Regions from separate parts of the Arthrobacter sp. YD2 genome, predicted to be linked through region 3. Evidence: predicted binding sites of a transcription regulator. Region 3 holds the regulator's gene; each other region holds the start of a gene.
What was found. The regulator HrcA, encoded in region 3, represses chaperone genes, less so after heat shock. The targets are predictions, from matches to a motif close to TTNGCACTCGNNNNNNNCGAGTGCNAA.
Positions count from the first base shown of each region.

Region 1: groL (chaperonin GroEL) is a predicted target of HrcA. The motif match lies at 2,387-2,413, and genes of this name have one in related genera.
Region 2: groES (co-chaperone GroES) is a predicted target of HrcA. The motif match lies at 2,278-2,304, and genes of this name have one in related genera.

Region 1 is NZ_JAUHHB010000003.1:745,092-749,369, reverse strand. It holds gene QWJ37_RS14460 (cation diffusion facilitator family transporter) at 1-252, opposite strand, end outside; gene QWJ37_RS14455 (transporter substrate-binding domain-containing protein) at 255-740, opposite strand; gene QWJ37_RS14450 (DUF3263 domain-containing protein) at 854-1,186, shown strand; gene QWJ37_RS14445 (LytR C-terminal domain-containing protein) at 1,257-1,889, shown strand; gene QWJ37_RS14440 (cold-shock protein) at 2,010-2,213, shown strand; gene groL (chaperonin GroEL) at 2,570-4,207, shown strand.
Region 2 is NZ_JAUHHB010000001.1:991,706-995,983, reverse strand. It holds gene groL (chaperonin GroEL) at 148-1,758, opposite strand; gene groES (co-chaperone GroES) at 1,841-2,137, opposite strand; gene QWJ37_RS04890 (siderophore ABC transporter substrate-binding protein) at 2,471-3,415, shown strand; gene QWJ37_RS04885 (ABC transporter permease) at 3,502-4,278, shown strand, end outside.
Region 3 is NZ_JAUHHB010000002.1:345,871-350,148, forward strand. It holds gene QWJ37_RS08220 (DUF4870 domain-containing protein) at 1-186, opposite strand, end outside; gene QWJ37_RS08225 (DUF3097 domain-containing protein) at 304-1,152, opposite strand; gene hrcA (heat-inducible transcriptional repressor HrcA) at 1,364-2,377, shown strand; gene dnaJ (molecular chaperone DnaJ) at 2,507-3,646, shown strand; gene QWJ37_RS08240 (16S rRNA (uracil(1498)-N(3))-methyltransferase) at 3,648-4,278, shown strand, end outside.

The DNA.
Region 1 (4,278 bases), on a different contig from region 3:
GCCGTACGGGTAGCGCGCGTTGGGGCGTTTTCCGGCGATCCGCACTCCCATCAGGAAGGCGAGCGGCGGGATGAAGGAGAGTGCGTCCTCGATACCTGCGGCCTTCATCGCCTGCGAATTGCCCATAACGGCAAAAACCAGGGTCACCGTCACGGCAAGGATGGCAATGGTGAGCCATTCGAGGTGGACGGCGCGGCGAAGGATCTTCTCCTGTTCCGCGTTGAGTTCGGTACGTCCAATCCAGGTGCTCACTGCTACTCCCCGTGTTCTGCCAGGAATTCCTCCAGCCGGACCAGGAAGGCGTTTTCCCCCAGCGGTGCCGCCATCACGAGCTTGCGCTGCTTGCCGTAACCATCCGTCACATCGGCATAGGGCCGGGTGAGGGCCGCCTTGTCGGTCCACGGGCTGGAATCGCTCAGGCCGCCAATGACCAGGTCAAGATCGCCTTCCGCGAGCCGCTGCATCAGGTGTTCCTCGCCGGACTCGAAGAATTCCACGTCCGCGTCTACGGATGCGGCGAAGTCACGAACCAGGTCCGTTTCGCTTCCGGCGGGTTCCCCGTCCCCGTCCACCTCCGTGAAGGGTGGGGCGTTGGACACACCCACGCGCAGGGTGCCGCCGGAAACACGCTCCAGTGTTCCCTCCGGATCCGCGGGCAGGGCACTGCAGGAAACCGTGAACGGCACCACCGTGCAGGCGAGGAACAGCAGCCAGACAAAACCGGGAAAGCGTCGAGTCATAGTCTGACCATAGCGCTGTTGCCTGCACAGCGTCCTTGTCCGCGGCAGTGCACTAAATGACAAGCCTGTTATTCCCAATTAGCATGTCTGAGTAGGCAGGACAAGGATCTTTCATGGGAGCACGTGTGGCTGAGGCAGCGGAAGCATCATCGGAAACCGGGCGGTTTTCCCTCGATGAATCGGTGGATCCGGACAGTCCGCTCGGCGTCAGGGAACAGCAGATGCTCGCACTGGAGCGGGCATGGTGGAAATACGCCGGCGCCAAGGAACAGGCCATCCGCGACCTGTTCGGGATGTCGGCCACCGCGTACTACCAGGTGCTGAACGCCCTCATCGATACCGAAGAGGCGCTGGCCCATGACCCGATGCTGGTCAAGCGACTGCGTAGACTACGTACGACCCGCCAGAACGCCCGTACCGCCCGCCGTATGGGCTCCGGCATCTAGCTCCGGTCCACCAACCACCATTTGGCGGCCCAGGATGCGGCGCCACCAGAACAAGGATTGATTCTCCACTATGAGCCAATACCCCAGGGACGAGTTCGACAAGGTCCCCGAAACCTCGGCGCGGCAGGGCGTGCACCGTGAACGCCTCATTCCGTCGCGTTCACGCGGCCTGGGCCTGCTGATCACCGTGGGCGTACTCGCACTGGTCATCGGCCTGGCCGCCTACTTTGTGGTGCCGCGCCTGGGCATTGACCTGGGTGGCGCAGATCCTGAAGCCTCTTCGACGGCGTCGGCACCCGCCGAGCCCGCGGCTTCCCCCACGCCCACACCTGAGGACACCGCCGGCGAGACAGAGGAAGCCGAGGAAACCGCGGCGCCGAGTCCCGCGGCCACGCCCGAGCCCACGCCCTCAGCCGAGCCCGAACCGGCGGTGGACCGGACGCAGCCCGTGACAGTGCTTAACGCCAGTGGAATCAGCGGTCTTGGTGCCTCCGTTTCCGGCCGGATCTCCGGCGCCGGGTGGCCGGTGGGGACGGTGGGTAACTGGACCGGAGTGCCCCAGCAGGCCTCGGGTGTCTATTACAGCTCACCGGACCAGGCAGCCAACGCCCGCGAGGTTGCTGCGCAGCTCGGCATCCCCACGGTTATGGAAACACCCGGATTTGCCGTAGTTACGGTGGTCCTTGGACCCGGATTCCAGTAGCCGCACGGCGAAAAACACCAAAACGTTATCCTCCTGCCCGCATGTGATGCAGAACACCATGGTTAGAGTAATGCCAGCCGCCGGAGGGCGGCACTGAAAAATCACGGTTGGAGAAAGAGCATGGCGCAGGGGATCGTCAAGTGGTTCAACGGGGAGAAGGGGTACGGCTTCATTACCCTCGACGAAGCGGAAACGGATGTATTTGTTCACTGGTCCTCGATCCAGGCCTCGGGTTACCGGACCTTGGAAGAGGGTCAGCGGGTCGAGTTTGAAATAGGCCAGGGGCAGAAGGGTCCCCAGGCTGAAGAGGTCCGGGCCGTATAGCGGCCCGGCGCGGGCCTTGCCCCGTCCCGTACAGGGGAATAAAAGCAGCGGTGGAGTATCAGCTCCGCCGCTGCTTTTGCTTCTCCGGCAGCCTGTACAGGGGATCACTGTGAGGCGCCCGGCAGGGCGGCGTGATGGCTTGCACTCAGTGTGCGGGAGTGCTAATTATTGACTTAGCACTCTTGCCGGATGACTGCTAAAAGTCCGACGGCGTTGAGTGAACCAGCAACCCACTGGGGTGAGGTCAGGGGAGCGCGTAAAGAGATCGCGCGAGCCTGGCCGTCCGTCGCGGGCACCTCGGCAGGAATGCAACATTTTGCTCCAAGCATGACTGTTCCGGAAGGACGATAGCCGTTATGGCCAAGATCATTGCATTTGAAGAAGAGGCACGCCGCGGCCTCGAGCGCGGGCTGAACACCCTCGCCGATGCCGTCAAGGTGACCCTCGGCCCGCGTGGCCGCAACGTGGTTCTGGAAAAGAAGTGGGGTGCCCCCACGATCACCAACGATGGTGTTTCCATCGCCAAGGAGATCGAGCTGGACGATCCCTACGAGAAGATCGGCGCAGAGCTGGTCAAGGAAGTTGCCAAAAAGACTGACGATGTTGCCGGTGACGGCACCACCACGGCAACCGTCCTGGCCCAGGCACTGGTTCGGGAAGGCCTGCGCAACGTTGCCGCCGGCGCCGACCCGCTGAGCCTGAAGCGCGGCATCGAGAAGGCCGTTGCGGCCGTCACCGAAGAGCTGCTCGCTTCCGCCAAGGAAATCGAGACCAAGGAGCAGATTGCTGCTACCGCTTCCATCTCCGCCGGTGACCAGCAGATCGGCGACCTGATCGCCGAGGCACTGGACAAGGTGGGCAAGGAAGGCGTCATCACGGTCGAGGAGTCCAACACCTTCGGCCTGGAGCTGGAACTCACCGAAGGCATGCGCTTCGACAAGGGCTACATCTCCGGTTACTTCGTCACCGACGCAGAGCGCCAGGAAGCGGTCCTCGAGGATCCGTACATCCTGATCGTCAACTCCAAGATCTCCAACGTCAAGGATCTGGTTGCCGTCCTCGAGAAGGTCATGCAGTCCGGCAAGCCGCTGCTGATCATCGCCGAAGACGTTGAGGGCGAAGCCCTTGCCACCCTCGTGGTCAACAAGATCCGCGGCACCTTCAAGTCCGTAGCCGTCAAGGCACCGGGCTTCGGCGACCGCCGCAAGGCCCAGCTGGCTGACATCGCCATCCTCACCGGTGGCCAGGTCATTGCCGAAGAAGTTGGCCTGAAGCTTGAAAACGCCACGCTCGACCTGCTCGGCAAGGCCCGCAAGGTTGTTGTCACCAAGGACGAGACCACCATCGTTGAAGGTGCAGGCGACGCCGAAGAGATCGCCGGCCGCGTGAACCAGATCCGCGCCGAGATCGAGAACTCCGATTCCGACTACGACCGCGAGAAGCTGCAGGAACGCCTGGCCAAGCTGGCCGGCGGCGTTGCAGTCATCAAGGCCGGTGCCGCAACCGAGGTTGAGCTGAAGGAACGCAAGCACCGCATTGAGGACGCCGTCCGCAACGCCAAGGCTGCCGTTGAAGAAGGCATCGTCGCCGGTGGCGGCGTTGCACTCATCCAGGCCGGCCTGAAGGCCTTCGCCAACCTGAACCTTGAGGGTGACGAAGCAACGGGCGCCAACATTGTCCGCGTTGCCATCGACGCTCCGCTGAAGCAGATCGCCTTCAACGCCGGCATGGAGCCGGGCGTTGTGGTGGACAAGGTCCGCGGCCTGCCCGAAGGCTTCGGCCTGAACGCAGCCACCGGCGAGTACGAAGACCTGCTGGCAGCCGGCGTCAACGATCCGGTAAAGGTGACCCGCTCTGCCCTGCAGAACGCGGCCTCCATCGCCGGCCTGTTCCTGACCACCGAAGCTGTGGTTGCGGACAAGCCGGAGAAGGCCGCTCCCGCCATGGGCGGCGGCGACGAAATGGCCGGCATGGGCGGCATGGGCGGCTTCTAAGCCCCCGGTTGCTCCCAGCTGGCGCGTAAACAGGCGCGGTACCCGGACAGGGTGCCGCGCCTGTTGCGTTA
Region 2 (4,278 bases), on a different contig from region 3:
GCGAAGCCACGGCAAAACCGTCGGGTGCGGTGCCCGGCAGGTACTGCGCCGTGGCGGCGTCCGCCTTCCCGTCCGGACACACAAAAGGCCCCGTCCGCGGAACGGTGACCGCGGGCGGGGCCTTCGCGTGAAGCGAGGGGTTACCGGCTAGTGCTGGTGTCCGTGATCCTCATCCTCTTCGGCCGGCTTCTCCACTACGAGGGCTTCGGTGGTGAGTACCAGCGAAGCGATCGAGGCGGCGTTGCGCAGTGCCGAGCGGGTGACCTTGACCGGGTCGATGATGCCGGCGGCGATCAGGTCCTCGTACTCGCCGGTGGCGGCGTTGAAGCCGTTGTTGACCTTCAGGTCGCCCACCTTGGATACAACAACCATGCCTTCGGCCCCGGCGTTCTCGGCGATCCAGCGCAGCGGCTGGGCCAGTGCACGGCGGACCAGGCCGACGGCAGTGGCAGCGTCGCCTTCCAGCTTGGCCACCTCCGAGTCGGTGTCCAGCGCCTGTGAGGCGTGGACCAGCGCGGAACCGCCGCCGGCCACAATGCCCTCTTCCAGGGCTGCACGGGTGGAGGAAACAGCATCTTCGATGCGGTGCTTCTTTTCCTTCAGCTCCACCTCGGTGGCTGCACCCACGCGGATGACGCCGATGCCGCCAGAGAGCTTGGCCAGGCGTTCCTGGAGCTTTTCGCGGTCCCAGTCCGAGTCCGTGCGCTCAATCTCGGCACGGATCTGTGCCACGCGGTCGGCGACGTCGGCTTCGGAGCCGGCTCCGTCAACAATGGTGGTGTTGTCCTTGGTGACCGTGATCCGGCGGGCAGAGCCCAGGACCTCCAGACCAACCTGGTCCAGCTTCAGGCCCAGGTCGGGGCTGACCACCTGCGCACCCGTGAGGGTTGCGATGTCCTGCATCATGGCCTTGCGGCGGTCGCCGAACCCGGGAGCCTTGACGGCAACCACGTTCAGGGTGCCGCGGATCTTGTTGACCACCAGGGTGGAGAGCGCTTCGCCGTCCACGTCTTCGGCAATGATGAACAGCGGCTTGGAGGCCTGCAGTGCCTTTTCCAGCAGCGGCAGGAACTCGGCCACGGAGGAGATCTTGCCGGAGTTGATCAGGATCAGCGCGTCTTCGAGGACGGCTTCCTGACGCTCTGCGTCCGTGACGAAGTACGGGGAGAGGTAGCCCTTGTCGAACTGCATGCCCTCGGTGATGACCAGTTCGGTCTGCGTCGAGGAGGATTCCTCGATGGTGATGACACCGTCCTTGCCGACGGTATCGAAGGCCTGTGCCAGCAGTTCACCGATCTCGGTGCTCTGCGCCGAGATGGCAGCCACGTGGGCCACCTGGTTGCCTTCAACCGGCTTGGCGTTTTCCAGCAGACGCTTGGCAACAGCATCCACGGAGACCTCGATGCCGCGCTTGAGCGCGCCGGGAGCTGCACCCGCGGCAACATTGCGCAGGCCTTCCTTGACCAGCGCCTGTGCCAGCACGGTAGCCGTAGTGGTGCCGTCGCCGGCAACATCGTTGGTCCGGGTGGCTACTTCCTTGGCCAGCTGTGCACCGAGGTTCTCGTACGGATCCTCCAGCTCAACTTCGCGGGCAATGGTGACGCCGTCGTTGGTGATGGTGGGGGCGCCCCAGGTCTTGGCCAGGACAACGTTACGGCCGCGCGGGCCGAGGGTTACCTTGACTGCGTTGGCCAGCTTATCGACGCCGGCTTCCAGCGAGCGACGGGCGGAGTCATTGAACTCCAACTGCTTTGCCATGTGTGTGTCCTTTCCGACAACTACATCTGCACCTACATCAGAAAACCCCGGCCAGAATGGTGGCCGGGGTTTTCAAGGGGAACTACTTTACGACGACGGCCAGCACGTCGCGGGCGGACAGCACCAGGTATTCCTGGCCGCCGTGCTTGACTTCGGTTCCACCGTACTTGGAGTAGATGACAACGTCGCCTTCGGCAACGTCAACCGGAACGCGGTTGCCGTTGTCGTCAACGCGGCCGGGTCCAACTGCAACTACTTCGCCCTCCTGGGGCTTTTCCTTGGCAGTGTCCGGGATAACGAGGCCGGAAGCAGTGGTCTGCTCAGCTTCGAGCGGGCGGACAACAATACGATCCTCAAGCGGCTTAATAGAGACCGACACTCGGGCTCTCCTTTGCGTAGTTTCTAACGGGTTTGGGGCCGTCGGTTGGCGCTGGCCGTCGTCGCGGTGCCGGTTCGCGCTTCCCTTCGGGGAGTTAGCACCCTCACGTGCGGAGTGCTAAGTCAGACTTTATGCATTGGTTAGCACTCGGTCAAGGTGAGTGCCAGAGCTGCGTGGATCACGTGCGCAGGATTACGCCTCCGGGGTACCAATGACGTAAACCGAATTTGCTTAGGCTTACCTAACGGGATAGTTTTCATCTGCGCGCACCATTAGAAAACATTTCTGTGTCCTATTCCTGCGGTAGGCACATCGACTCTCACCGGAGCCCCCATGATCACCAAGTCCCGCCTGCTGGCCGGAACCGCCCTCGTGTCCCTCCTTGCGCTCAGCGCCTGCTCCACCGAAGCAGCAGAAGCCGACGCCGACTCGACCTCCGACTCGACCGTTACGGTTGAGCACACACAGGGCAGCACCGATGTTCCGGTCAACCCGGAGACCGTCTACACCTTCGACCTCGGCGCACTCGACACCCTGGATGCCCTCGACATTGACGTTGACGGTGTCCCGGCCGCAAACTTCCCGGAAAGCCTCTCCAAGTACGGCTCGGATGACTACGCCAAGATCGGCAGCATGAAGGAACCCGATTTCGAGGCCATCAATGCCGGCGCCCCCGACCTGATCATCATGTCCGGCCGCACTGCCGATTACTACGATGAGTTCTCCAAGATCGCCCCCACGATCAACCTCAGCACCGATGCCGCGGATCCGTGGAACTCCTTCATCTCCAACACCGAAATCATCGGGGAAATCTTCGGCAAGGAAGCCGAGGTCGAGGACAAGCTCGCCGCCCTGGACGCCAAGGTCGAAGAGACCAAGGCAACCGCGGCGGACGCCGGCAACGGCCTCATCATTATGACCAGCGGCGGCGAGCTGACCGCGTACGGAGCGGGTTCGCGCTTCGGCCTGGTGCACGACGTCCTCGGCGTTGCCACCGCAGCTGACATCAAGTCCGAAGCCCAGCACGGCGAACGCGTGGGCTTTGAATACATCGCGGAAAAAAACCCGGACAACCTGTTCGTGATTGACCGCGACGTCGCCGTCGGCAACGCAGGCGAGGTCGCCTCCGCTGTCCTGGACAACGAGCTTGTGCAGGGAACCGAAGCAGCGCGCAATGACCGCATCACCATGCTGGATTCCTCCAGCTGGTACCTCGTGGGCTACGGCCTGAACAACGTTGACGCCATGGTCAGCGCAGTTCAGGACGGCATTTCCTAGCCCGCTTCCACGCTCCTGCTAAATCCTCGCCGGCCGGCCTCCCGCATCCAGGGAGGCCGGCCTGGTGCGGAAGATGGAAAAGCAACATGACTGCAATCCTCTCCCCTCCGGCTCCGGCACCTGCCGGAGCTGCCGGCGTTGGCCGGCGGCGTCCCGGCCCCGGGGCAATGCTGATAGTGGGCGGAACCGCCGTCCTGGTGCTTGCCGTTGTGTCCATGTTCGTCGGTGTCAGCGACGTGTCCCTGCCCGCCCTGCTTGCCGGCGATGAACATGCCTGGCACATTTTCTGGATCAGCCGCCTCCCGCGGACCCTGAGCATCATCCTGGCCGGCATGGCCCTCAGCGTCGCCGGCCTCATCATGCAGCTGATGGCCCGCAACAAGTTCGTTGAACCGTCCACCGTGGGCACCGTGGAATCCGCATCCCTTGGCATCCTGGTGGTGACGGTGTTTATCCCCGGCGCCTCACTGCTGGCCAAAATGTCCACCGCCACGGTGTTCGCCATTGCCGGAACCGCACTCTTCCTGCTGGTCCTGCGCCGGATCCCGCTGCGGAACACGCTGATCGTGCCGCTGGTGGGCATTATGCTCGGCGGCGTGATTGCTGCCGTCACCACGTTCTTCGCCTACCGGTTCGATCTGCTGCAGACCCTGAACAGCTGGATGGTCGGCGACTTCTCCGGCGTACTGCGGGGGCGTTATGAACTGCTCTGGATTGTTGGCGCGCTGACCCTCATCGGATACCTGGCCGCTGACCGCTTCACCGTCGCGGGCATGGGCCAGGATTTCACCACCAACCTCGGCCTCAACTACAACCGCGTGATGACACTGGGGCTGATCATTGTGTCCCTGATCAGCGCCGTT
Region 3 (4,278 bases):
AACAAGGTAAATGATCAGCGACGGAACAAAAGCAAGGATGCCGCCAAAGTGCGCCATGGTTGCCCACTGCCGGTCTTCGGAGGCGGTCAGGGGCAGGGCGTTGGCCGGTGCCCCCTGATAGACAGGGCGTTGTCCGCTGCCGTGTTCATCCGGTCGTGGCTGGTGATTCTGGCGTGTGTTGGACACGGCGTAATTTCCTTCTGACTCGTGCTGACACAGGGTCGGTCCGCTACTACGTATTGAACAAGAGTACTGGCTGGGCCGCTTTATAACGGAACGGCGACGGCGGATGAGTCGTGTGTCTCATTCCGGCACGGTCAGGAAATCGATGACTTCCTCGACCCTGCCCAGCAGCGACGGTTCCAGATCGGCGTAGGTGTTTACCTGCCCAAGGAGCTTCTTCCAGCCCACGGCCACATCCGTGTGGTCAGCGTGGGGCCAGCCCAGTCCCTGCAGGATCCCGGTCTTCCAATCCAGGTGCCGGGGGACCACCGGCCAGGCGCTGCGACCGATTACCGAGGGTTTAATGGCCTGCCAGACATCCACGTAGGGGTGGCCCACAATCAGTACGTTCCCGTGCGCGCCGGGGCAGGTCATGGCTTCGGCGGCGATGCGGGACTCCTTGGAGCCGGGTACCAGATGGTCCACCAGGATGCCGAGGCGGCGCCCCGGGCCGGGAGCGAAGTCCTTCACCGCGGAATAGAGGTCATCCACGCCGTGCAGGGGCTCCACGACAATTCCCTCCACCCGGAGATCATCACCCCAGACCTTCTCCACCAGCTCGGCGTCGTGCTTGCCTTCCACCCAGATACGGCTCGCCCGTGCGGTGCGCGCGCGCTGGTTGGCCACCTTCACCGAACCTGACGCCGTGCGTGCCGGACCGGCTTTGGTGCCGGCCGCCTGCGGGGCCGTGACCTCCACGGGCTCGCCCTCCAGCAGGAAACCAAAACCGAGCTCAAAGGATTTCCGCTTGCCGCGGCGGTCCTCCAGCACCATAAGGTGCAGCCCGCCGGACTTTTCCACCCGGATCACCGCTCCCACCCAGCCGGTGGCGACGTCTTCCAGGACCAGGCCGGATTCGGCACCGACTTTGCGCAGGGTGGTCCGGGCCGGCGCAGTAATGTCCTGCGGGCCCCAGGAGAAGTTGGACACGTTGCTTGCCTCGCTACTGTTGCTGAATCAGGGAGCTGACCGCAGCGGGGCCGCGGATCCCTCAATGCTAACAACGCTGCCGTTCCGTACTAGACTTAGCACTTGAACACTGTGAGTGCTAAGCGGCGCCCCGCGGCGCAGGTGCTCCGCACGCCGCATCACAAGGACGCGCCCTTCTGATGCGCCCGCCAATTAACAGGGAGGGAAAACCATGAGTGAGCCACGCCGACTCGAGGTCCTCCGTGCCATTGTTGAGGATTACGTCCATTCGCGTGAACCGGTGGGATCCAAGGCCCTGGTGGAACGCCACCACCTGGGAGTGTCTTCGGCGACGATTCGCAATGACATGGCGGCCCTGGAGGAAGAAGGGCTGATTACCGCCCCGCATACCTCGGCAGGACGCATCCCCACCGACAAGGGCTACCGTCTGTTCGTGGACCGGATCTCCGACGTCAAGCCCCTCTCGGCACCCGAACGCCGCGCCATTTCCTCCCTGCTGGAGGGTGCAGACGACCTCGACGACGTGATGGACCGGACCGTGCGGCTGCTGTCCCAGCTGACCAACCAGGTGGCGGTTGTGCAGTACCCGCACCTCGGCAATGCCAAGATCCGGCACATCGAGTTTGTGCTCCTGGCCCCGGCCCAGGTGCTCGTGGTGCTCATCTCCACCACGGGCCGGGTGGAGCAGCGGGTTATCACGGTCCCCGAACCCGTGACCGAACCCGACCTTTCGGACCTCCGCCAGCACTTCCTGTCCTCTCTGGCCGGGACGCCGCTCAGCAGCATTACCGGCCACGTCGCCGAAGCCCTGGCGACCGTTCCGGCGGCGCGCCGCCGGGTTGCCGACGCCCTCGGGCACAGCCTGGAGCTGCTCGCCGGAATTAACCGGGAGGACCGCATGGTGATGGCCGGAACGGCCAACCTTGCCCGCTCCACGGTAGACTTCCCGCTGACCATCGGCCCCGTGCTGGAAGCCCTGGAGGAACAGGTGGTAATGCTCCGGCTGCTCTCCGAAATGGAACAGGACGCCCGGGGTGTTGCCGTCCGGATCGGACGGGAAAACCCGTACGGCGGCCTCTCCGAAGCCTCGGTGGTGGCCACCGGCTACGGGCCGGATGCCTCCGCCAAGGTCGGCATCCTGGGCCCCACCCGGATGGACTATCCCAACACCATGGCGGCGGTCCGTGCCGTGGCCCGATACTTGTCCCGAATACTGAATAACTAGGCTTATTGAACTCCACGCGGCCAGCCGTTGGCGGGCCGCCCCGCCGGCCGGGAAACCTGCCGGACTCCAAACAACGCCTTCAGCCATGAAGGCAGGTAATGCAGGCAATGCAGGAAGCGATGTGCACGAGTGAGCGATCACTACCAGGTTCTGGGCGTCGGACGAGACGCCACCGGTGAAGAAATCAAGAAGGCGTACCGGAAGCTTGCCCGCAAGCTGCACCCGGACGTCAACAACGCTCCGGGTGCCGCCGACGAGTTTAAGGCCGTGACGCACGCCTACGAGGTCCTCTCCGATCCCGAGAAGCGGCGTATCTATGACACCACCGGGAACGAAAACGGAACCGACAACGGTTTCGGCGGTGGCGGCTTCGGCGGCCAGGGCTTCGGCTTCCAGGACATCTTCGACACCTTCTTCGGCGGCGGCGCACCCGGCGGCGGCCGGGGCCCGGCCTCGCGCAGCCGGCGCGGCCAGGACGCCCTGATTACTGTTCGGATTGACCTCAAGGATGCTGTCTTCGGCGTCAACAAAAAGATCGACGTCGACACCGCCGTGGTATGCCCCACGTGTGACGGGTCCTGCTGCCAGCCCGGCACCTCCCCGCGTACCTGCGACATCTGCCACGGTACCGGCCAGGTCCAGCGGGCGGTCCGCTCCATCCTGGGCCAGGTCATGACCTCGGCTCCCTGCGGCACCTGCAACGGTTTCGGCACGGTCATTCCGGATCCCTGCCACGAGTGCTCCGGCGAGGGGCGCGTCCGCAACCGCCGCACGCTGAACATCAAGATCCCGGCCGGCGTCGCCACCGGAACCCGGATCCAGCTGAGCCAGCAGGGCGAAGCCGGCCTCGCCGGCGGACCCGCCGGTGACCTCTACGTGGAAATCCGGGTCAATAATGACCCCACCTTCCTGCGCGAGGGCGATGACCTCCATGCCACCCTGACGGTGCCGATGACCGCCGCAGCGCTGGGCACCACGGTCACATTGGACACTTTCGACGGCGAACGCGACGTCACGGTCAAGCCCGGCACCCAGTCCGGCGAGGTCACCGTGCTCAACGGTCTCGGCGTCACGCACCTGCGCGGCCACGGACGCGGCGACCTGCGCGTCCACCTGCACGTGGAAACCCCGCAGAAGCTGGATTCCGAGCAGGAGGAACTGCTCCGCCGGCTGGCCCAGCTGCGCGGTGAGGAATACAGCGAAGGCCGGCTGAACAGCTCGGGCACCGGCGTATTTGCCAAACTGCGGGACCGGCTGGGCAACCTCTGAGATGACCAACCCCATCTTTTTCGGGGACCCGGCGCAGGTGGCCGCGGCCAGTCCGGGGGACACATTCCGCCTGGAGGGGCCTGAGGCCCGGCACGCCGTTTCCGTCAAGCGGATCAGTGCGGGCGAAAACGTGGACATTGTCGACGGCGCGGGCCGGCGCCTCACCGGTACCGTGTCCGCGACCGGCCCCTCGCTGCTGGAACTGAGCGTGGAACACGCGGCGGAGGAACCACCGGCAGCAGTTCGTTTCATCCTGGTCCAGGCCCTGGCCAAGGGGGACCGGGATGAGCAGGCAGTGGAGGCAGCCACTGAACTGGGCGTGGATCACGTCATTCCGTGGCAGTCGGACCGCAGCATTGTCCGTTGGAAGACGGAAAAGGCGGTGAAGGGGCAGGCCAAGTGGCAGGCTCTGACCACGGCGGCCGCCAAGCAGTCGCGCCGCGCCTGGATTCCCGGCGTGGAACCCGTCCTGGACAGCCGGGGCCTGGCCCGCCGGCTCGCGGACACGGACCTGGTCCTTGTGCTGCATGAGGAAGCCGACGCGCCCCTGGCGGACGCGGTGCGGAACCTCCCGGGCCGCAGCGCAGACGCAACCGGCAGGACGGCGGCGCCGGCAGAGATAGCGATAGTGG